DNA from 3 places in the Terracoccus luteus genome. Region 2 is predicted to be linked to each of the others. Evidence: riboswitches for the same ligand, from Rfam matches in the RefSeq annotation. Region 2 holds a riboswitch; each other region holds the start of a gene.
What was found. Region 2 has a riboswitch for S-adenosylmethionine ahead of DFJ68_RS05205 (aminotransferase class V-fold PLP-dependent enzyme). Riboswitches for the same ligand answer to the same signal wherever they lie in the genome.
Positions count from the first base shown of each region.

Region 1 (6,201 bases), 390 kb from region 2:
AGCTCTTGCCCCGAGAGACCGTCCAGAGTGTCTGCGAGCACCTGCAGCAGGCGCCGTCGTACGTCGAGCCCCGCACGCCCGAGGGCTGCGAGGAGTGCCTGCGTGACGGCACCCAGTGGGTGCACCTGCGCCTCTGCCTCACGTGCGGGCACGTCGGCTGCTGCGACTCGTCGGAGGGCAAGCACGGGCAGGCCCACTACGACGAGAGCGGCCACCCCGTCATGCGCTCGTTCGAGACCGGTGAGGCGTGGAAGTGGTGCTTCGTCGACGAGGTCGTGGGCTGACGCCTGCCGCCACCCGGCCCGCGTGACGCGGGCCGGGTGGTGGTCGAGCGACCAGGACCGTCAGTCGAGCCACTGCGTGACCCGGTGCCCACCGCCGTCGTCGGGGGCGTGCACGACCTCGGTGCGGGCGGCGGCCACGAGGGCGAGGTACGGCGGCACGTGGCCGCACTCGACGTCGGCGAGGATCGGCACGCCGAGCCCGCCGAGGGCGTCGACGACCGCCTCGTGCTGGGTCATCGTGTCGGTGCCGGGGGCACGAGTCCGCGAGACGAGCACCCCCCGCGAGCCGTCGAACCACCCCGCGAGGCGCATCCCGTGCAGGGCCCGCCCGATGTCCGGCGCCGGCCACTCGCACACGTCGAGCGCGTGGAGCAGACCGTCGGGGGCGTGCTCCCGCGCGAAGGCGGGCACGTCGCCGAAGCGGGTGCCGGCGACGGCGACCATCGTCTCGACGCACCCGGGCAGCAGCCGCCCCGTGAGCCGCGCGGGCTCGCCCTCGTGGCCGGGGTCCAGCCGCGTCCACGTGCCGGGGGCGTCGAGGGTGAACGTCGACACGGCGGGGTCGCGCTCGTAGTCGTCCCACCCCTCGGCGCGGAAACGGCCGGGGGAGCGCTGCTCCACCTCGGACCCCCGTGGGGCGCTCGCGACGTCGACCCAGTGCCGGATGCCGTCGGGCGTGGCGTAGGGGGTGTCCATGAGGTTCTGCCCGTGCAGCGTCGCGACCCCGGTGAGCAGGGTGAGCGGCGTCAGCCACGTGGAGGTGTCGGAGAAGCCGACGCACCACGTCGGCTCGGCGGCCGCCACCGCCTCCCACGCGATGAGCTCGAGCAGGTCGATGCCGGTCTCGCCGCCCCACGGCGGCACGACGGCACGCACCCGCGGGTCGAGCAGCATCCGGTTCAGCTCGGCCGCCCGCTGCTCACGGGGTGCGCTGACGACGCCCCCGCCACGCAGGCAGTCGCCGACCTCGACGCGAAAACCTCTGTCGCGCAACCACTGCAGCGCGACGTCGAGGCGCGCCCCGAGGCGGTCGGGGACGCCGGCGCTCGGGGCGGTGACCCCGATCGCGTCGCCGGGTCGCAGCGGGGCGGGGTAGCGCACGGTCATGCCGCCACCTTGCCACCGCCGCGACGACGACGACGACGTCTCGGTCAGGCCTTGGCGGCCGCGAAGCCCTGCTCGAGGTCGGCGACGATGTCGTCGACGTGCTCGATGCCGACGGACAGGCGCACGAGGCCGGGCGTCACCCCGGCGGCCAGCCGGTCGGCATCCGGACCCTGCGAGTGCGTCGTCGAGGCGGGGTGGATGACGAGGGAGCGGACGTCGCCGATATTGGCGACGTGGCTGTGCAGCGTCAGGCCCTCGACGAAGCGCCGGCCCGCCTCGAGCCCGCCGACGATCTCGAACGAGAGCACCGCGCCGGCGCCGCGCGGCGCGTACCTCTGCGCCAGGGCGTGCGACGGGCTGCTCGGCAGCGAGGCCCAGACGACCCGCTCGACCTGCTCGTGTCCCTCGAGGAAGGCGGCGACGCGGTGGGCGTTCTCGAGGTGGCGCTCGATGCGCAGCGACAGCGTCTCGAGGCCCTGCGCGATGAGGAAGGCGTTGAACGGCGAGGCGGCCGGGCCGAGGTCGCGCAGCAGCTGCACCCGGGCCTTGAGGATGAAGGCGAGGTTGGCCCCGAGGGGGCTGCCGACGCCGAGGTCGCGGGCGTAGACCAGGCCGTGGTAGCTGTCGTCGGGGGTGTTGTACTGCGGGAAGCGCTCGGGGTCGGCGGCGAAGTCGAAGGTGCCCGCGTCGACGATGACGCCGGCGATCGAGGTGCCGTGGCCGCCGAGGTACTTCGTCGCGGAGTGCACGACGACGTCGGCGCCCCACTCGATGGGGCGGATGACGAACGGGGTGGCCACCGTGTTGTCGACGACGAGCGGCACCCCGCTCTCGTGGGCGAGGGCGGCGACGGCCTCGATGTCGAGCACCTCGCTCTTCGGGTTGGCGATCGTCTCGCCGTAGAAGAGCTTCGTGTTCGGGCGCACGGCCTCGCGCCAGGAGTCGATCGAGGTGGGGTCGGCGACGAAGGTCACCTCGATGCCGTAGCGCGGCAGCGTGTTCTTGAGCAGGTTGTACGTGCCGCCGTAGAGCGAGGGCGAGGCGACGACGTGGTCGCCGGCCTCGGCGATGTTGAGGATGGCGAGCGTCTCGGCCGCCTGGCCGGAGGCGACGAGGAGGGCGCCGACCCCGCCCTCGAGGGCGGCGATGCGCTGCTCGACGACGTCGGTGGTCGGGTTCATCAGGCGGGTGTAGATGTTGCCGAACTCCTTGAGCCCGAACAGGTTCGCCGCCTGCTCGGTGCTCGTGAAGACGTAGCTCGTCGTCTGGTAGATCGGCAGCGCGCGGGCGCCGGTGACGCCGTCGGCGCTCTGGCCGGCGTGGATCTGCTGGGTCTCGAAGGACCACGTGGGGGTGTCGCTCATGGGGGCCTCGTCTCGGTCGGCGTCGACGCACCGGCCGTGGGTCCACGGGTGGGCGCACCGACGGGTCGGTGCGGGAGCGGTCGCTCCGCGCTTGCCCCGCGCCGTCCGGGCGACGTCGCCGCGGACAGGTGTCCGGACGGTGTCGGCGGATGCCGTGGGGCCAGGTCCTCACCCGGGGCACCCCACCGCGGTTGGAGGGTTGCCGGCCAGCGAGCCGGGGCTTGTCGCTGGCGCTCATGACCTGTCGGCACCCTACGCCCGGGGCGTGGCGGCGGTCAGCGGCGCGTCCTCATCCTGGGACGGGGTCGTCGTGCGACAGGGGTGGGAGCGGGGGTGGGAGCGGGGGCCGGGGGCTGGAGGAGTCGGTGGGGTGGCGGTGGGGTGCGTGACGGTGGTTACAAGGACGTCCTACGAAGTGCTACCTGCGAGTACGATCACCGTCGTGAGCACCAACGCCGACTTCGACCTGTTCCGCGTCTCTGAGGACCACGAGGCCCTGCGCGAGGCCGTCCGTGCCGTCTCCGAGGACAAGATCGCGCCCTACGCCGCGGCGGTCGACGAGGACGCGCGCTACCCGCAGGAGGCGCACGACGCCCTCGTCGCCTCCGACTTCTTCGCCCCCCACGTCCCCGAGGAGTACGACGGGGTCGGGGCCGACGCCCTCGCGACGTGCATCGTCATCGAGGAGGTCGCCCGGGTGTGCGCGAGCAGCTCGCTCATCCCGGCCGTCAACAAGCTGGGGTCGCTGCCGCTCGTGCTCGCCGGCAGCGAGGAGGTCAAGGCGCGCTACCTCACGCCGCTGGGCCGAGGCGAGGCGGCGTTCTCGTACGGACTCAGCGAGCGGGAGGCCGGCAGCGACACGGCCGCCATGCGCAGCCGGGCCCGGCGCGACGGCGACGACTGGGTGCTCACCGGGCAGAAGTCGTGGATCACCAACGCCGGCGTGTCCGAGTACTACACGGTGCTCGCCGTCACCGACCCCGACGGCCCGCGGGGCGGCAACGTCACGGCGTTCGTCGTCGAGAAGTCCGACGAGGGCTTCACCTTCGGCGAGAAGGAGCGCAAGCTCGGCATCAAGGGCAGCCCGACCCGTGAGCTGCACTTCGAGAACGTGCGGCTGCCGGGTGACCGGGTCGTCGGCGAGGTCGGCGGCGGGCTCAAGCTCGCGCTGCGCACCCTCGACCACACCCGCGTCACGATCGGCGCGCAGGCCGTCGGCATCGCGCAGGGCGCCCTCGACCAGGCCGTCGCCTACGTCAAGGACCGCCGCCAGTTCGGCAAGGCCGTCAGCGAGTTCCAGGGCGTGCAGTTCATGCTCGCCGACATGGCGATGGAGCTCGAGGCCGCCCGTCAGATGGTCTACGTCGCCGCCGCCAAGAGCGAGCGCGGCGACAAGGACCTCGCCTTCTTCGGTGCCGCCGCCAAGTGCTTCGCCTCCGACGTGGCCATGAAGATCACGACGGATGCCGTGCAGCTGCTCGGTGGGGCGGGCTACACCCGCGACTTCCCCCTCGAGCGGATGATGCGCGACGCGAAGATCACCCAGATCTACGAGGGCACCAACCAGGTGCAGCGCATCGTCATGGCGCGCCAGCTGCTCGGTCGCTGACCCCGCGCCACGGCATCCGGCCTCGACCGACGGACTCGGGTGGGGCAGTAGGCTGACCGCCGTCCCGCCCCAGCCGTGCCACGGCTCCCCTTCCGACAAGGACCCCGCGTGCAGTCGTTCCCCCCGGTCAGCGTCATCATGCCGCTGCTCAACGAGGAGCGGCACCTCGCCGACGCCGTGGACATGGTGCTCGCGCAGGACTACCGCGGCGAGCTCGAGGTCGTGCTCGCCCTCGGGCCCTCTCGTGACCGCACCGACGAGGTGGCCGAACGGGTCGCCGCGGCCGACCCCCGGGTGCGCCTCGTGCGCAACCCCTCGGGGCGCACGCCCGACGGCCTCAACGCCGCCATCGGCGCCGCGACGGGTGAGGTCGTCGTCCGCGTCGACGGCCACGCCGAGATCCCCACGGACTACGTCTCGACCGCCGTCGCCGAGCTCGTTCGGGTCGGGGCCGACAACGTCGGCGGGATCATGGACGCGCAGGGGAGCACCGACTTCGAGCGTGCCGTGGCCGCCGCGATGCGCAGCCCGCTCGGGGTGGGCGCGTCGCGCTTCCACACCGGCGGCTCGGCGGGGGAGTCCGACACCGTCTACCTCGGGGTGTTCCGCCGCGAGGCGCTCGAGCGCGTGGGCGGCTACGACCCGCACTTCGCCCGGGCCCAGGACTGGGAGATGAACCACCGCATCCGCCAGACCGGCGGGACGGTGTGGTTCACACCCGACCTGCGCGTCACCTACCGCCCTCGTGGGTCGTTCCGGACGCTGGCCCGTCAGTACTTCCACTACGGCCGCTGGCGCCGCGTCGTCGCCGCCCACCACGAGGGCACCATCAACGCGCGCTACCTCGCCCCGCCGACCATGGTGGTGCTGACCGCGGCCGGTCTCGTCGCCGGTGTCCTCTGGGCTCCGGCCTGGGTCGTGCCGGCCGGCTACGTCGTCGGGGTGACGGTCGGCGGCCTCGCCATCAGCGGCGGCGAGCCGGTCCGGACCCGCGCGCTGACCCCCGCCGTGCTCGCCACGATGCACTGGGCGTGGGGGGTAGGGTTCCTGACGAGTCCGCGCCGCCTCATCCGCTGAGTCCGCCAGGCAGCTGACGACCTCGACCCGCAGACCCGGAAGGCAAGGCTCCGTGCTCGACTCCCTCAAGGCCGTGCTCGTCATCGTCATGCAGGGGTACCGGCGACGTCAGGCGACCCGGCGCCTCGCGGGGCGCCTCGACGCCTCGGGCATGACGCCCGGGAGCCCCACGGACTACCGGTGTGCGGTCTACTTCTCCGACGACCCGGTCAACGCCTACCAGATCCGCCAGTGGTACGCCCCCCTGGTCGCGCTGTCGAAGGTGCACCCGGTGGTCGTGCTGTCGCGTGTGCCCGACACGACGAACATCCTCCTCGACGAGTGTCCGCTGCCGGTCCTGCACGCCCCACGGATCGGCGACGTCGAGTCGTTCATGGAGCGTCAGGACGTCGGTCTGGTCCTCTACGTCAACCAGAACCTGCGCAACTTCCAGATGATCCGGTTCGCGCGACCGGCCCACGTCTTCGTGTCGCACGGTGAGAGCGACAAGTCGTACATGGCCTCGAACCAGCTCAAGGCCTACGACCGCGTCTTCGTCGCGGGGCGGGCCGCGGTCGAGCGGCTCGAGGGCTCGCTGGTCGACTTCGACGTCGCGGCCAGGGCCGTCCTCATCGGCCGTCCGCAGACCGACACCGCATACGAGGCGCCCGACCTGCCCATGGACGGCCGCACCACCGTGCTCTACGCGCCCACGTGGGAGGGCGACCGGCCGAGCATGCGCTACGGCTCCGTGTCGTCGCACGGCCCGCGCCTCGTGGAG
Region 1 is NZ_RBXT01000001.1:735,877-742,077, forward strand. Features, by position in the region: gene DFJ68_RS03450 (Na+/H+ antiporter) at 1-284, shown strand, start outside; gene DFJ68_RS03455 (LD-carboxypeptidase) at 345-1,391, opposite strand; partial or broken gene DFJ68_RS03460 (bifunctional o-acetylhomoserine/o-acetylserine sulfhydrylase) at 1,436-2,764, opposite strand; SAM riboswitch class IV at 2,896-2,997, opposite strand; gene DFJ68_RS03465 (acyl-CoA dehydrogenase family protein) at 3,198-4,364, shown strand; gene DFJ68_RS03470 (glycosyltransferase family 2 protein) at 4,473-5,441, shown strand; gene DFJ68_RS03475 (CDP-glycerol--glycerophosphate glycerophosphotransferase) at 5,494-6,201, shown strand, end outside.
Region 1: it holds a riboswitch for S-adenosylmethionine, as region 2 does, so the genes downstream of both, DFJ68_RS03460 (bifunctional o-acetylhomoserine/o-acetylserine sulfhydrylase) here and DFJ68_RS05205 (aminotransferase class V-fold PLP-dependent enzyme) in region 2, are expected to answer to the same signal.

Region 2 (6,201 bases):
CGTCGCCGATGTCGTCGTCGATCTGCTTCTTCGGCGCCGCGACGGTGACGTCCTCGACGTAGTTCGGCTTGAGCTGCGTCGTCACGAACTTGACGACCTCGTGGATCTCGGACTCGTTGACCCACGCCCCCTGCACGCGCATCGTCTTGCTCGCCCCCATGGGCAGGAAGAGGGCGTCGCCCTGACCGATGAGCTTCTCGGCACCCGGCTGGTCGAGCACGACGCGCGAGTCGGCGAGCGAGCTCGTCGCGAAGGCCATGCGGCTGGGCACGTTGGCCTTGATGAGGCCGGTGACGACGTCGACCGACGGGCGCTGCGTGGCGAGCACGAGGTGGATGCCGGCGGCGCGGGCGAGCTGCGTGATGCGCACGACCGACTCCTCGACGTCGCGCGGGGCGACCATCATGAGGTCGGCGAGCTCGTCGACGACGACGAGCAGGTACGGGTAGGTCGTCAGCTGCCGCTCGGACCCGGGCAGCGGCTTGACCTTGCCGGCCCGGACCGCCTTGTTGAAGTCGTCGATGTGCTTGAACCCGAACGCGGCGAGGTCGTCGTAGCGCTGGTCCATCTCCTTGACGACCCACGCGAGCGCCTCGGCGGCCTTCTTGGGGCTGGTGATGATCGGCGTGATGAGGTGCGGGATGCCCTCGTACGCGGTCAGCTCGACGCGCTTGGGGTCGACGAGGATCATCCGGACCTCCTCGGGCGTGGCCCGCATGAGGATCGAGGTGATCATCGAGTTGACGAAGCTGCTCTTGCCCGAGCCGGTGGCGCCGGCGACGAGCAGGTGCGGCATCTTCGCGAGGTTGGCGATGACGTACGCGCCCTCGACGTCCTTGCCGACGCCCATGACCATCGGGTGCTCGTTGCTGCGCGCCGTGTGGCTGCGCAGCACGTCACCGAGGGCGACGTTCTCGCGGTCGAGGTTCGGGATCTCGATGCCGATGGCCGACTTTCCGGGGATCGGGCTGAGGATGCGCACGTCGGCCGACGCCACCGCGTAGGCGATGTTCTTCGACAGCGCCGTCACCCGCTCCACCTTGGTGCCGGCGCCGAGCTCGACCTCGTAGCGGGTGACCGTCGGCCCTCGCGTGAAGCCGGTGACGGCGGCGTCGATGTCGAACTGCTCGAAGACGTGGGTGAGCGACTCGACGACGCGGTCGTTGGTCTCGCTTCGCGTCTTGTGCGGCGCGCCGGGGGTGAGCATCGCCTGGTCGGGCAGCCGGTAGGTGATGTCGCCGCCCAGGCTGAGCTGCTCGACCCGCGCCGGCAGCTGCGTCGTGGGCGGGGGGACGAGCTCGGCCTTGGGGCCGATCGAGGCGGGGTCGACGGATGCCGGTCGGCCGGCCTTCGCACCCGCCGCGCCCGCCGCGCCCGTCCCGCCTGCGGAGCCCTCGCCGGCGCCGGGGGCGAGGACCCCCGGGGCGGTGGGTCGCTTCTGGCCGGGGCGCGGGCCGTTCGCCCTGCCGCAGGGCTGACCCGCGGGGCGTGCGGGCCCGTCGGCGGAGGCGGCACCGTCGTGCACGACCTCGGCCGCCTTGCGGAAGGCCTCGTCGCCGTCACGCTCGTCGAGCTCGACCGCTTTGCGCCCGCGGGGGCGGGCGGGACGGGAGCGACCGGCATCCTCGTCGTCGTCGTGGCCCTCGTGGTCGTCATGGAGGTCACGGCGCACGACGAGGTCGCGCAGCTGCGCGAAGCGGTACGGGATGAGGTTGACCGGGGTGGCCGTGACGACGAGCAGCCCGAAGAGGCCGAGCAGCACGAGCAGGGCCACCGCGCCGTAGCTGGAGACGGCGGCGGCCACCGGGCTCGAGGCGAGGAAGCCGATGATGCCGCCGGCGGCGCGCATGCCGTCGGCACCGTCGGGCGGGTTGGGGATGCCGTCGGCGAGGTGGGCCAGGCCGCACGCCGAGAACGTGAGGGCGAGCAGGCCGAGGCTGATGCGGCTCGTCGCGGCGTCGTCGTGCGGCACACGCAGCAGGCGCAGCCCGAGTACGAGCAGCACGAGGGGGACAGCGTAGGCGACCCGCCCGAAGGTGCCGGCGAAGACGGCGTGGACGACGTCGCCGAAGACCCCGGGCACCCCCCACCACTCACGGGCGGCGACGACGATCGACAGCGCGATGAGGGCGAAGCCGAGCCCGTCGCGGCGGTGCTCCGGCTCGAGGTCGGCGGCCGTCGTGCCGACCCGGCGCACCGCGCCACCGGCGAGGTGGGAGACGCCCATCCACGTGTTGCGCACGGCCCGCAGCGGCAGCGGCAGGCCGCCGTCGCGGGTCTTGCGGGTGGCTTTGGCCGGGGGCTTGCGAGCGGCCGGACGTCCCGAGCGGGCGGCGGGTCGCGAGCCGCTGCGGCCGGTCGACCGGGGCGCGGACGTGGAGCTGCCCCCCGAGGAGCGCGGAGCGGCGCGCGGGGTGGAGCGCGTGGAGCCGGACGGACGTGTCGCCATGGTCGGAACCGTACGGGAAACGCCCCGCCGAACCCACCCGCCACACAGGCAACACCGGTCCGCGTCCGGTCCGCATCCGGTCCGCATCCGGTGCGGCGCATCCCCGACCCCCGGGCTCGGCGGTCCTGTCCGCCCCTCGGGCGCCGCGTCTCAGATGACGACACGCCCTCGGGCGACGGTGGACAGGTTCGCGCGCGCCCGCCTACCCTCGACGCAGGTCATGAGTGCCAGTGACAAGCCCCGGCTCGCTGGTCGGCAACCCTCCTCCGCGGTGGGGTGCTCCGGGTGACGACCCGGCCGTCCCCTCACGCTCGCAGCACGAGCAGCAGGGCCGGCAAGCGCGGACCTGCACCCGGTGGGTCCCCTGGCCCCACAGGAGTACCCCGATGTCGGTCCTTCCCAGCACCACGAGCCGCTGCCAGCCGGCCCTGCCCGTCCTGCGGACCCGCGCCCTGCGCGTCGTCGCCTCCCCCGGCACCCTCCCCGAGACCGTCGGCTCGGCCCTGCAGGTGCCGACCCTCAGCGGTCCGCAGCCCTACGCCAACCTCGACCACGCGGCATCCACGCCGGCCCTGCGCACCGTCAAGGATGCCGTCGACCGAGCCCTGGAGACGTACGCCTCGGTGCACCGCGGGGCCGGGTACGCCTCGCGGGTGACGAGCGCGTGGTACGAGCAGGCCCGCGCCGAGGTGGCCCGGTTCGTCGGGGCACGCGAGGGCGACACCGTGCTCTTCACCCGCACGACGACCGACTCGTGGGCCCTGCTGAGCAAGGCGCTCCCCGGCCGCACGACGGTCTTCGTCTTCGGCTCCGAGCACCACTCGACCCTGCTGCCGTGGGGCCGCTCGCGCACCGTGCGCCTGCCCGTCCCGCAGTCGCCCGACGACGCTGCCGCACTGCTCGAGGAGGCGCTGGCCGACCACCCCGCCCGCCACCGCCTCGTCGTCGTCACCGGCGCCTCGAACGTCACGGGCGAGGTCTGGCCGGTCGCCCGCCTCGCCGAGCTCGCCCACCGGCACGGGGCCCGCATCGCCGTCGACGCCGCCCAGCTCTCGGCCCACCGCGAGATCGACCTCGCCGCCTGGGACGCCGACTACGTCGCCTTCTCCGGCCACAAGACCTATGCCCCCTTCGGCGCGGGCGTGCTCGTCGGACGTTCCGACTGGCTCGACGCCGGCACGCCCTACCTCTTCGGTGGCGGGGCCACGACCGCCGTCACCGAGGCGGGCACGGCCTGGGCGACCGGCCCCGCACGCCACGAGGGCGGCAGCCCCAACGTCATCGGCGCCGTCGCCATCGCCGCGGCGTGCGCGACGATCCGCACCCACCGCGAGGCGATCGAGGCCCACGAGGCCGAGCTGCTCGCGCGCCTGCGGGCCGGGCTCGAGGCGGTGCCCGGGCTCGAGCTGCTCTCGATCTTCGGCGACGACCACGACCGCGTCGGCGTGCTCGCCTTCACCCTCGAGGGCTGGGACTCCTCCCTCGTCTCGCAGGTGCTCTCGGTCGAGCACGGCATCGGCGTGCGCGACGGCAAGTTCTGCGCCCACCTGCTCGTCGACGAGCTGCTCGACGACCCGTGGCAGGAGCGCTCGACGACGGCGGTGCGGGTCAGCCTCGGTCTCGCCTCGACCGCCGAGGGCGTCGACCGGCTCGTGCGCGGCGTGACGCTGCTCGTCGAGCAGGGTCCGGCCGCGACGTGGGTGCGCGGCGAGCGCGGCTGGCAGATCGAGGGCGAGGACCCCCGCGACGCCGAGGTCGCCCGACCCTGGTGAGACCGTCGGGCTCGCGGCCGGAGCGGTCAGCGGCCCGCTTGGCCCGCCCGGTCGTCGGGGTGGCGGCGGGCCGCCCCTGCGGCGGTCAGCGCAGGGAGAAGCTCGCCCAGACGAGGGCGTGGTCGGTGCCGTGGACGACGGTGTGCCCGGCCGCGACGAGGACGAGCCCCCGGGTGAGCACGTGGTCGATCTGGACGTAGGCCGGCACGCGCTGGCCGAGGTACGGCCACGTGCGCACCCAGCCGAGCCCGGCCTCCCGCTCGGCGTCGAGCAGGCCCGAGGCGGCCTGCCGGAACCCGGGGTGGCCGAAGCCGGAGTTGAAGTCGCCGGCGAGGACCAGCGGCGCGTCCTCGCTCTGCCGCCGCGACCAGTCCGCGAGGGCGGTCAGGCCGGCCCGCCACTCCGGCGTGGACCGGGTGATGGGCGCGACGACGTGCACCGCCTTGAGCCGCACCGCCGTGCCGCCCACGTCGACGAGCACCTCGGGCTGGTGGCTCGGGGTCTGCTCGACCGACGGGTCGTCGCCCTCGGTCACCGTCGTGAGCGGGTAGCGGGAGTAGACGCGGGTGCCGGTGAAGGAGTCCTCCACCGGCTCGCCCACCTGGTACCGGAACCAGTCGGTCGCGCCCGAGGCCGCGAGCCGGTCGGCGGCCTCCGGGGTCAGCTCGGTGACGACGAGCACGTCGGCGCTGCGCAACCGGACGGCATCCATGAGCATGTCGCTGTCGGCCCCGCCGAAGCGCATGTTCTGCGCGACGACGGTCAGGTTCACCTTCGCCCCGGGCGAGGTGTGCGCGACGAACGTCGGCCCGGCGACGACGAGCGAGGCGGCGAGGGCCGCCCCGACCGGCAGCAGGGTCCACCAACGGCGCAGCAGGGCGGCGCCGACGAGCAGCAGCACGAGGCCGACGACCACGAACGGTCCGGCGGTCTGCGCCACGACGACGGGCGCCCACGTCGTGTCGACGAAGCGCGCCGCTCCGACGAGCACGAGGGCGAGCAGCACGAGCAGCACCGCGACGTCGCCGGCCCGCCGCCACCGCGGGTGGGCCCCGCGTCGCGCGTGCCTGTCCCCCACGCCCTCAGGCCTGCAGGACGACCGGGATGATCATCGGCCGGCGGCGGATCTTGCCGCCGACCCACGAGCCCACGGTGCGGCGGATGACCTGCTGCAGCTGGTGGTCGTCGCGGACCCCTCCGGCGACGGCGTCCTCGATGGCCCGTTCGACCTTCGGGATGACCTGCTTGAAGATCTCCTCGTCCTCGACGAAGCCGCGAGCCGTGATCTCCGGGCCGCTGGCGATCTTGCCGGTGGCCGCGTCGAGCACGACGATGCACGTGATGAAGCCCTCGTCACGCAGGATGCGGCGGTCCTTGAGCAGCGCCTCGTCGGTGCCGCCGATGTTGCTCCCGTCGACGTAGGTGTAGCCGGCCTCGATGACGCCCACGATGGACGCCTGACCCTCGACCAGGTCGATGACGACCCCGTCCTCGGCCAGCACGACGTTCTGGGCCGGGACCCCCGACATCTTCGCCAGCTCGGCGTTGGCGTACATGTGACGCCACTCGCCGTGCACCGGCAGCACGTTGCGGGGCTTGACGATGTTGTAGCAGTAGAGCAGCTCACCGGCGCTTGCGTGGCCCGAGACGTGCACCTTCGCGTTGCCCTTGTGCACGACGTCCGCGCCTAGGCGCATGAGCCCGTTGATGATGCGGTAGACGGCGTTCTCGTTGCCGGGGATGAGGCTGCTCGCGAGCAGGACGGTGTCGCCCTCGCCGACGTCGATGCGGTGCTCGCGGTTGGCCATGCGCGACAGCGCCGCCATCGGCTCGCCCTGCGAACCGGTGCAGATGAGCACGACCTCGTCGTCGCGCAGGCTGTCGATGCGCTTGATGTCGATGAGGATGCCGTCGGGCACGTGCAGGTAGCCCAGCTCGGCGGCGATGCCCATGTTGCGCACCATCGAGCGGCCGACCATG
Region 2 is NZ_RBXT01000001.1:1,129,481-1,135,681, reverse strand. Features, by position in the region: gene DFJ68_RS05210 (DNA translocase FtsK) at 1-2,449, opposite strand, end outside; SAM riboswitch class IV at 2,666-2,796, shown strand; gene DFJ68_RS05205 (aminotransferase class V-fold PLP-dependent enzyme) at 2,836-4,221, shown strand; gene DFJ68_RS05200 (endonuclease/exonuclease/phosphatase family protein) at 4,307-5,299, opposite strand; gene DFJ68_RS05195 (ribonuclease J) at 5,304-6,201, opposite strand, start outside.

Region 3 (6,201 bases), 530 kb from region 2:
CGCGCACGAGCGTCCGGACCTCGTGCTCGAGCCCCTCGTCCTGGAGCTGGCGGGCGACCCGGGCGAGCTCGGCCTCGAACTGGGAGGCCTCATCGGCGTCGAAGTCCTTGCTGCCGCCGCGGTGCGAGCTGATGACGATCAGCTTCGCGTTGCGCAACAGGCACTCCTCGGCGGCCCGCTTGAGGGCGGCCCGGCCTTCTCGGGTGGCGACGTAACCCACGACAATGGCCACTGTTCCGGTCCTCCTCGCGACGCTGACATCGTGCCTGACAGGTCGGACCGTACCCGAAAAGGCGGGTGGCCGGGCGAGGCGGCGTGACGCCGCGCCGGGCCGGGGTCGACCAGGTCGGGCCACCGCCCGGATTCGCCCGGGTCCGCCCCGTCAGCGCTGCCGCGCCCGGTCGCGTCGGCGCACCAGCGCGTCACCAGGCCGGTGTGTCACCGGGCCAGCGCGTCGCGGATGATGCGCCCGACCTGCTCCTGCTCGATGAGGAAGCCGTCGTGGCCGAACTCGGAGCGGATGTGCGCCCGGGTCGAGCGGGGCAGGTGGGCGTGCATCTCGTCGGACAGTCGCGGCGGATAGAGCCGGTCGGTGTCGACGGACACGACCGTGCAGTCAGCGGTCACACGGGCCAGCGCCGCCTCGACACCGCCCCGGCCGCGGCCGACGTCGTGGCTGTTCATCGCCTCGGTGAGCACGACGTAGGAGTTGGCGTCGAAGCGGCCGGCGAGCTTGCCGGCGTGGTGGTCGAGGTAGCTCTCGACGGCGAACCGGCCGCGGTCGGGCCCGGCGTCGAGGGGCTGCTCCCCCGTCTGCGCGGCCCGCCCGAAGCGGTCGCTCAGCTCGCTCTCGGTGCGGTAGGTGACGTGCGCGATGCGACGGGCGAGGCCGAGCCCGGTCTCGGGGGCCCGCCCCGTCTCGTAGTAGTCGCCGCCGCTGAAGTCGGGGTCGGAGCGGATCGCGAGCAGCTGCGGCTGACACCACGCGATCTGGTCGGCGGTCGTGTGCGCGGTGCTGGCCAGCACGATGCACCGCTGGACCTGTTCCGGCCGCCCGACCGCCCACTCCACGGCGCGCATGCCGCCCATCGAGCCGCCGACGACGGCGGCGAGGCGTTCGACACCGAGCCGGGCGAGGGCGGCTGCCTCGGCCGCCACCTGGTCGCGGACGGTGACGTACGGGAAGCGGCTGCCCCACGGGCGCCCGTCGGGGGCGGTGCTCGAGGGCCCGGTCGAGCCCTGGCACCCGCCCAGCACGTTGGTGGCGACGACGAACCAGCGGTCGGGGTCGACGGGGGCGTCGGCGCCGACGAGGTCGTCCCACCAGCCGGGCGACGGGTGACCGTCCCCCGCGTCACCGACGACGTGGCTGTCCCCGGTGAGCGCGTGCTCGACGAGCACGACGTTGTCGCGGCTCGGGGCGAGGGTGCCCCACGTCTCGACGGCGATGCGTACCCCGGGCAGGACGTGGCCGGACTCGAGCTGGAGGTCACCGATGTCGACGAAGGTGCGGTGACCGACGGGGTCTCCCTCGCGCCACGCGGCGCCCGCGGCCACGGTCGAGGGGGTGGTCGAGGCGGGCTCCGGTGGGCCGTCCACCGCCGCGGTGGCCTCGGCCCGTCGCCGGGGCGGGACGGGATGCCGCCCGGCGGGTCGCCGTCGATGGGTGACGGTCATGGAGGGTGCTCCTTCACGCTCGCGCTTGCGCACGCCGGTCGGGCGTGGCCCGGTCCTCACCCGGGGCACCCCACCGCGAAGGAGGGTTGCCGGCCAGCGAGCCGGGGCTTGTCGCTGACACTCATGACCTGTATCGATCGTACGGGAGGCGGCGACCCGGCACGACGGGTCGGTCCACGGGGTGGACCGCGCGCGGGGCCGGACGCGAGGCCGACCGGGACCGCCAACGCGGCCGGTCTCAGGCCGAGCGCGCCTGCGGTCGCAGCCCGAACTCGAGGGCCTGAGCGAGGAGGGTGCAGAGGTAGTGGTCGGGCTCGACGCGCAGGGCGTGCTCCACCGCGACGGCCGCCCGCGCGCCGTCACCCGACCACCAGGCCAACGACGCGTACACCGAGAGGAGGGGCGCGACGTGGGCCTCCGGCGTCGCTCGCACCACGGCCTCGAGCCGGGCGAGCATGGCGTGCGGGACGACGGGCGACCGCTGCCCCTCGAGCCCGTCCAGACCGCCGGGCAGCCCCGGCCCACCCGGCTCACCACCTCGACCGAGACCTCCGGCGTCCCGTCGGACAGCCGGAGGCAGGTGGAACTCGACGTGCTCGAGCAGCCGCTCGTCGACGCAGTCGCGGGTCATGGGGCCGCCGGGGCAGGTCGCGACGATGAGGGCGTCGCGGATGGTCGCGTCGCGCAACGGGCCGACGATCGCGGGCAGGGAGGTCTCGAGCACCGGCTCGTCGAGCTCGCCCCTCAGCACGGCGCCCCACGCGCGCAGCGACTGGTCGAGGAGGTGGTGGCGCGCGGTCGGGTCTCCCCCGTCGGACGTCGCCGGCGTCGCCGACGCCGGCGCCACAACGGGGGCCGGGCCGCCGGACCACCCGAGGAGCCAGCCGCTCACATCGTCCCCGTGCTCCCCCTCGGACCCCGGCCCACCGAAGGGCTCCACCTCGACCACCTCGTCGAGCCAGGCGTCGAAGGCATGACCTCTCAGGGCGTCCGCCTCGTCCTCGGTGAGGCCGGCCAGCTCGTCGTCTCCGAGGGGCACGAAGGGTGGCCACCCGCCGGCCCCGTCACCGGCACCGTCAGCGAGCAGCGCCTCGAACTCGGCCCGCAACGACCCACCGGTCGGCCACCCCCTCCAGGCGCTGGGTGCGACCCGGCGCGCGACCCCGTCGTCGCGGGGCACCGCCGAGGCATCAGGCCCACCGAGCCACGTGGGCGCCGGCGCCCCGCGACGAGCGAGCTGTGTGGCGTTCTCCCACCGGCCTCGCCAGTCGTCGACGGCGAGGGCGACCGCGTCGTGACCGGGGTCGCCGGGGGCCAGGGGCGTCAGCGCCGTGCCGAGCGCCTCCCGCCCGGAGAGGACGGCGTGCCCCGTGCCGACGTACGTGGCGATGGCGGGCACGTCGGCGTCGCGCAGCATCGGCCTGCCCTCCGCCGGGCAGCAGTCGCACCCCACCCCGAACCACCGGTCGCCGCGCACGACGAACGTGCCCAACCGGTGCAGGCCCGCCCGGCTCACGGCGACGGCGAAGGCGTCGAGCAGGCCCATCGACTCGCCGACGTCCGACTCGTAGCCGATGAGCGCGATGGTCGTCGGCGACTCGCGCCGCACCGGACCCATGAGGTGCGAGACGACCGCCTCGCGGGCGCCCGGGGCGGGGATGTCGACCCGCGCGACGAGGTCGACCTGGGTTCCGCGCAGGGCGACGACGACGACGCTGCGCAGCGGCTGGAAGCCGAGGTGGTAGGGGATGACCGCCAGCAGCTGGGCCGGCCCGGACACGGAGACGGTGGACATGCGCCCACGGTGGCGCCCGGCATCCGCCTCAGGTCGGCCCGTTCGCGCGCCTGTGGACGACGCCGACCGACCGCTCCCCCGCAGAGGGAGGTGTGGACGACGCAGGACGCCCCGGTCAGCGCTCCAGGCGGCGGCGCACGGCCTCGAGCGCGGCGCCGCCGGCCGCCTTCACGACGCGCGGCCCGCCCGGCACGCGCAGACCGCCCGGTCCGCGCCACTGGGCCCCGGGAGCGTCACCGGCATCCGACGACGGCCACCTCCCGCCGTCCGCACGCCCGAACCGCCCTGCGGGCGCACCCGGCCGCCCCGAGGGGGGCGGCGGCCGGTGGCCCTGTCCCGCCTCCCACGCGAGGAAGCGGTCGGTCTCGTCGACGAACGCCCGCGCGGCCCAGGTCAGCACCACCGCGTCGTCGGCGAGGCCGACGACCGGCAGCACCGACTCGGGCAGGAGGTCGACCGGGGAGGCGACGTACGCGGCCGCGGCGGCGACGAGGCCGAGCCGGCCGAGCGTCGTGCCCGCGTACGAGCCGTCGAGCGTCGCCCGCACGAGGCGGGGGACGGCCAGGGCCCGCTCCCCCAGCGCCGGCCCGCCGGGTCGGCTCGCCGCCCGGACGACCGCCAGCACGGCGGCCGTCGTCTTGAGGCGGGAGGTTGCGCCGGCGCGCCGTCGACGGCTCAGGAGCCCGCCCCGCCGTACGTCGCGACCGGGGGGAACTCCTTCACGGCCTGCTTGGCGATGCCGCCGAGCATGTACGCGTCGACGACGCCACCGGCGACGCCGCCGACGACGGGCACGGCCCGACCGAGCTTCGCGAAGGTGCCGGCGCCGACGCGCGCGAGCAGGCGGAAGCCCACCGCCTTGTTGAGCACCATGAGAGCGGGCGCGGGCAGCCGGCTCGTGGCGAGCGAGGTCATCTTGCCGCCGGCCGCGGTGAGGCCGGCCTTCTTGAGCAGGTCGTCGCTGTCGGCCCCGGCGAGGGTCAGCAGCACCGCCGAGCGGATCTCGGGCTGGTCGATGTCGTAGCCGCGCAGCTTGGCCGTCGCCGCCGTCATGCGGGTGCCGAGCAGGTAGAAGCCGAGCACGTTGGCGGGCAGGGAGACCGGCAGCAGGAAGAACCCGCCGAGGCCGGTGACGAAGCCGCCCGCCCCGCCGAGCTGGCGGTGGCTGCGCCGCACGACGTCGATCGCCTTCTCGACGTCGCCGTGGGTCTGTTCGAAGGCCTTGGTCGCCACCTCGTGCGCGGAGTCGAAGGGTCCACGGCCGTCGATGCCGATGTCGAGCAGGCGCTCGACGAGACGCGTCGCGGTGCCGGCGAGCCCGCCCTCCTGGGGCTGGCGCGCCCGGGCGAGCGCGCTGGTGTCGTTCTCGCGCAGCGCCGCCGCCGTCTCGTCGGCCTTCCTCTGCGCCTCGTCCTTGTCGATCCCGAAGATCCCCACAACGTCCTCCCAGGGCTGGTGGCGCGGCCGTGCGGCCGCCTGCCTCGGGGCCACCGTATGCGGTGGTGGCCCCCCTCGGCGGGTCCGGTCGTGACCACGGAACCCCCCGGTCCCGCGGCCGCCGCCGTCACCGCCTGCCCGGCCGTCGTACCCGGTCCCTAGGCTCGGGCCATGGCCGACGCGATCCTCGGGGTGCCCACCGACGAGCTGCGGAGCAGCCGCACGAGCGTCAAGTGGCGCGCCTTCGGGCCTGACGTCCTGCCGCTGTTCATCGCCGAGATGGACGTGCGCCCGTGCCCGGCCGTCGTCACCGCCGTGTCGGATGCCGTGTCGCGCGGTGACACGGGCTACGCCTGGACCGCGCCTTACGTCGAGGCGTTCACCGCCTTCGCCGACCGTCGCTGGGGCTGGCAGCCCGACCCCGAGGCGACCGTGCCGGTCGCCGACGTCCTCACCGGCATCACGACGCTGCTGCGGCTGCTCACCGCCCCGGGCGGGCCCGTCGTCGTCAGCTCGCCCGTCTACAACGCCTTCCACGACGTCGTCGCGGCCGCCGGACGGCGCGTCGTCGAGGCCCCGCTGCGCGACGGCCGCCTCGACGTCGACGCCCTGCGGGCGGTGTTCGCCGACCTCGCCCGCGCCGGTGGTCCCGGCGCCGGCGTCGCCTACCTCCTCTGCAACCCGCACAACCCGACCGGGCACGTCCCCACCGCGGCCGAGCTCGCGGCCCTCGCCGAGGCCGCGAACGAGTTCGGGGTGCGGGTCGTCAGCGACGAGATCCACGCCCCGCTCACGCTCGACGGTGTGCGGTTCACGCCCTGGCTGACGGTGCCGGGCGCCGATGGCCACTTCACCGTGACCTCGGCCGGCAAGACCTACAACCTCGCCGGCCTCAAGGCCGGCCTCGTCGTCGCCGGAGCGGCCGCCGTCGACGACCTGCGCCGCATCCACCCCTACGTCACCTACGGCGCCAGCCACCTCGCCACCATCGCGCAGGCCGCCGCCTGGGCCGAGGGCGACGAGTGGCTCGACCGGCTGCTCGGCGAGCTGGCCGCCAACCGCGCGACCCTCGTCGAGGCCGTCGCGTCCCTCCCGGGTGTCACGGCGCAGCCGCCCGAGGCGACCTACCTCGCGTGGCTCGACCTGCGCGCCACCCGCCTCGGCGACGAGCCCGCCGCCGCCCTGCGCGAGCGGGCGCGGGTCGCCCTGTCCGAGGGCACGACGTTCGGGGCGGGCGGCGCCGGTCACGCCCGGCTCAACTTCGCCACGTCGCCCGAGATCCTCCGCGAGGC
Region 3 is NZ_RBXT01000001.1:603,309-609,509, reverse strand. Features, by position in the region: gene DFJ68_RS02900 (universal stress protein) at 1-232, opposite strand, end outside; gene metX (homoserine O-acetyltransferase MetX) at 439-1,677, opposite strand; SAM riboswitch class IV at 1,694-1,806, opposite strand; gene DFJ68_RS02890 (DUF4192 family protein) at 1,916-3,472, opposite strand; gene DFJ68_RS02885 (YkvA family protein) at 3,588-4,097, opposite strand; gene DFJ68_RS02880 (EcsC family protein) at 4,148-4,909, opposite strand; gene DFJ68_RS02875 (MalY/PatB family protein) at 5,081-6,201, shown strand, end outside.
Region 3: it holds a riboswitch for S-adenosylmethionine, as region 2 does, so the genes downstream of both, metX (homoserine O-acetyltransferase MetX) here and DFJ68_RS05205 (aminotransferase class V-fold PLP-dependent enzyme) in region 2, are expected to answer to the same signal.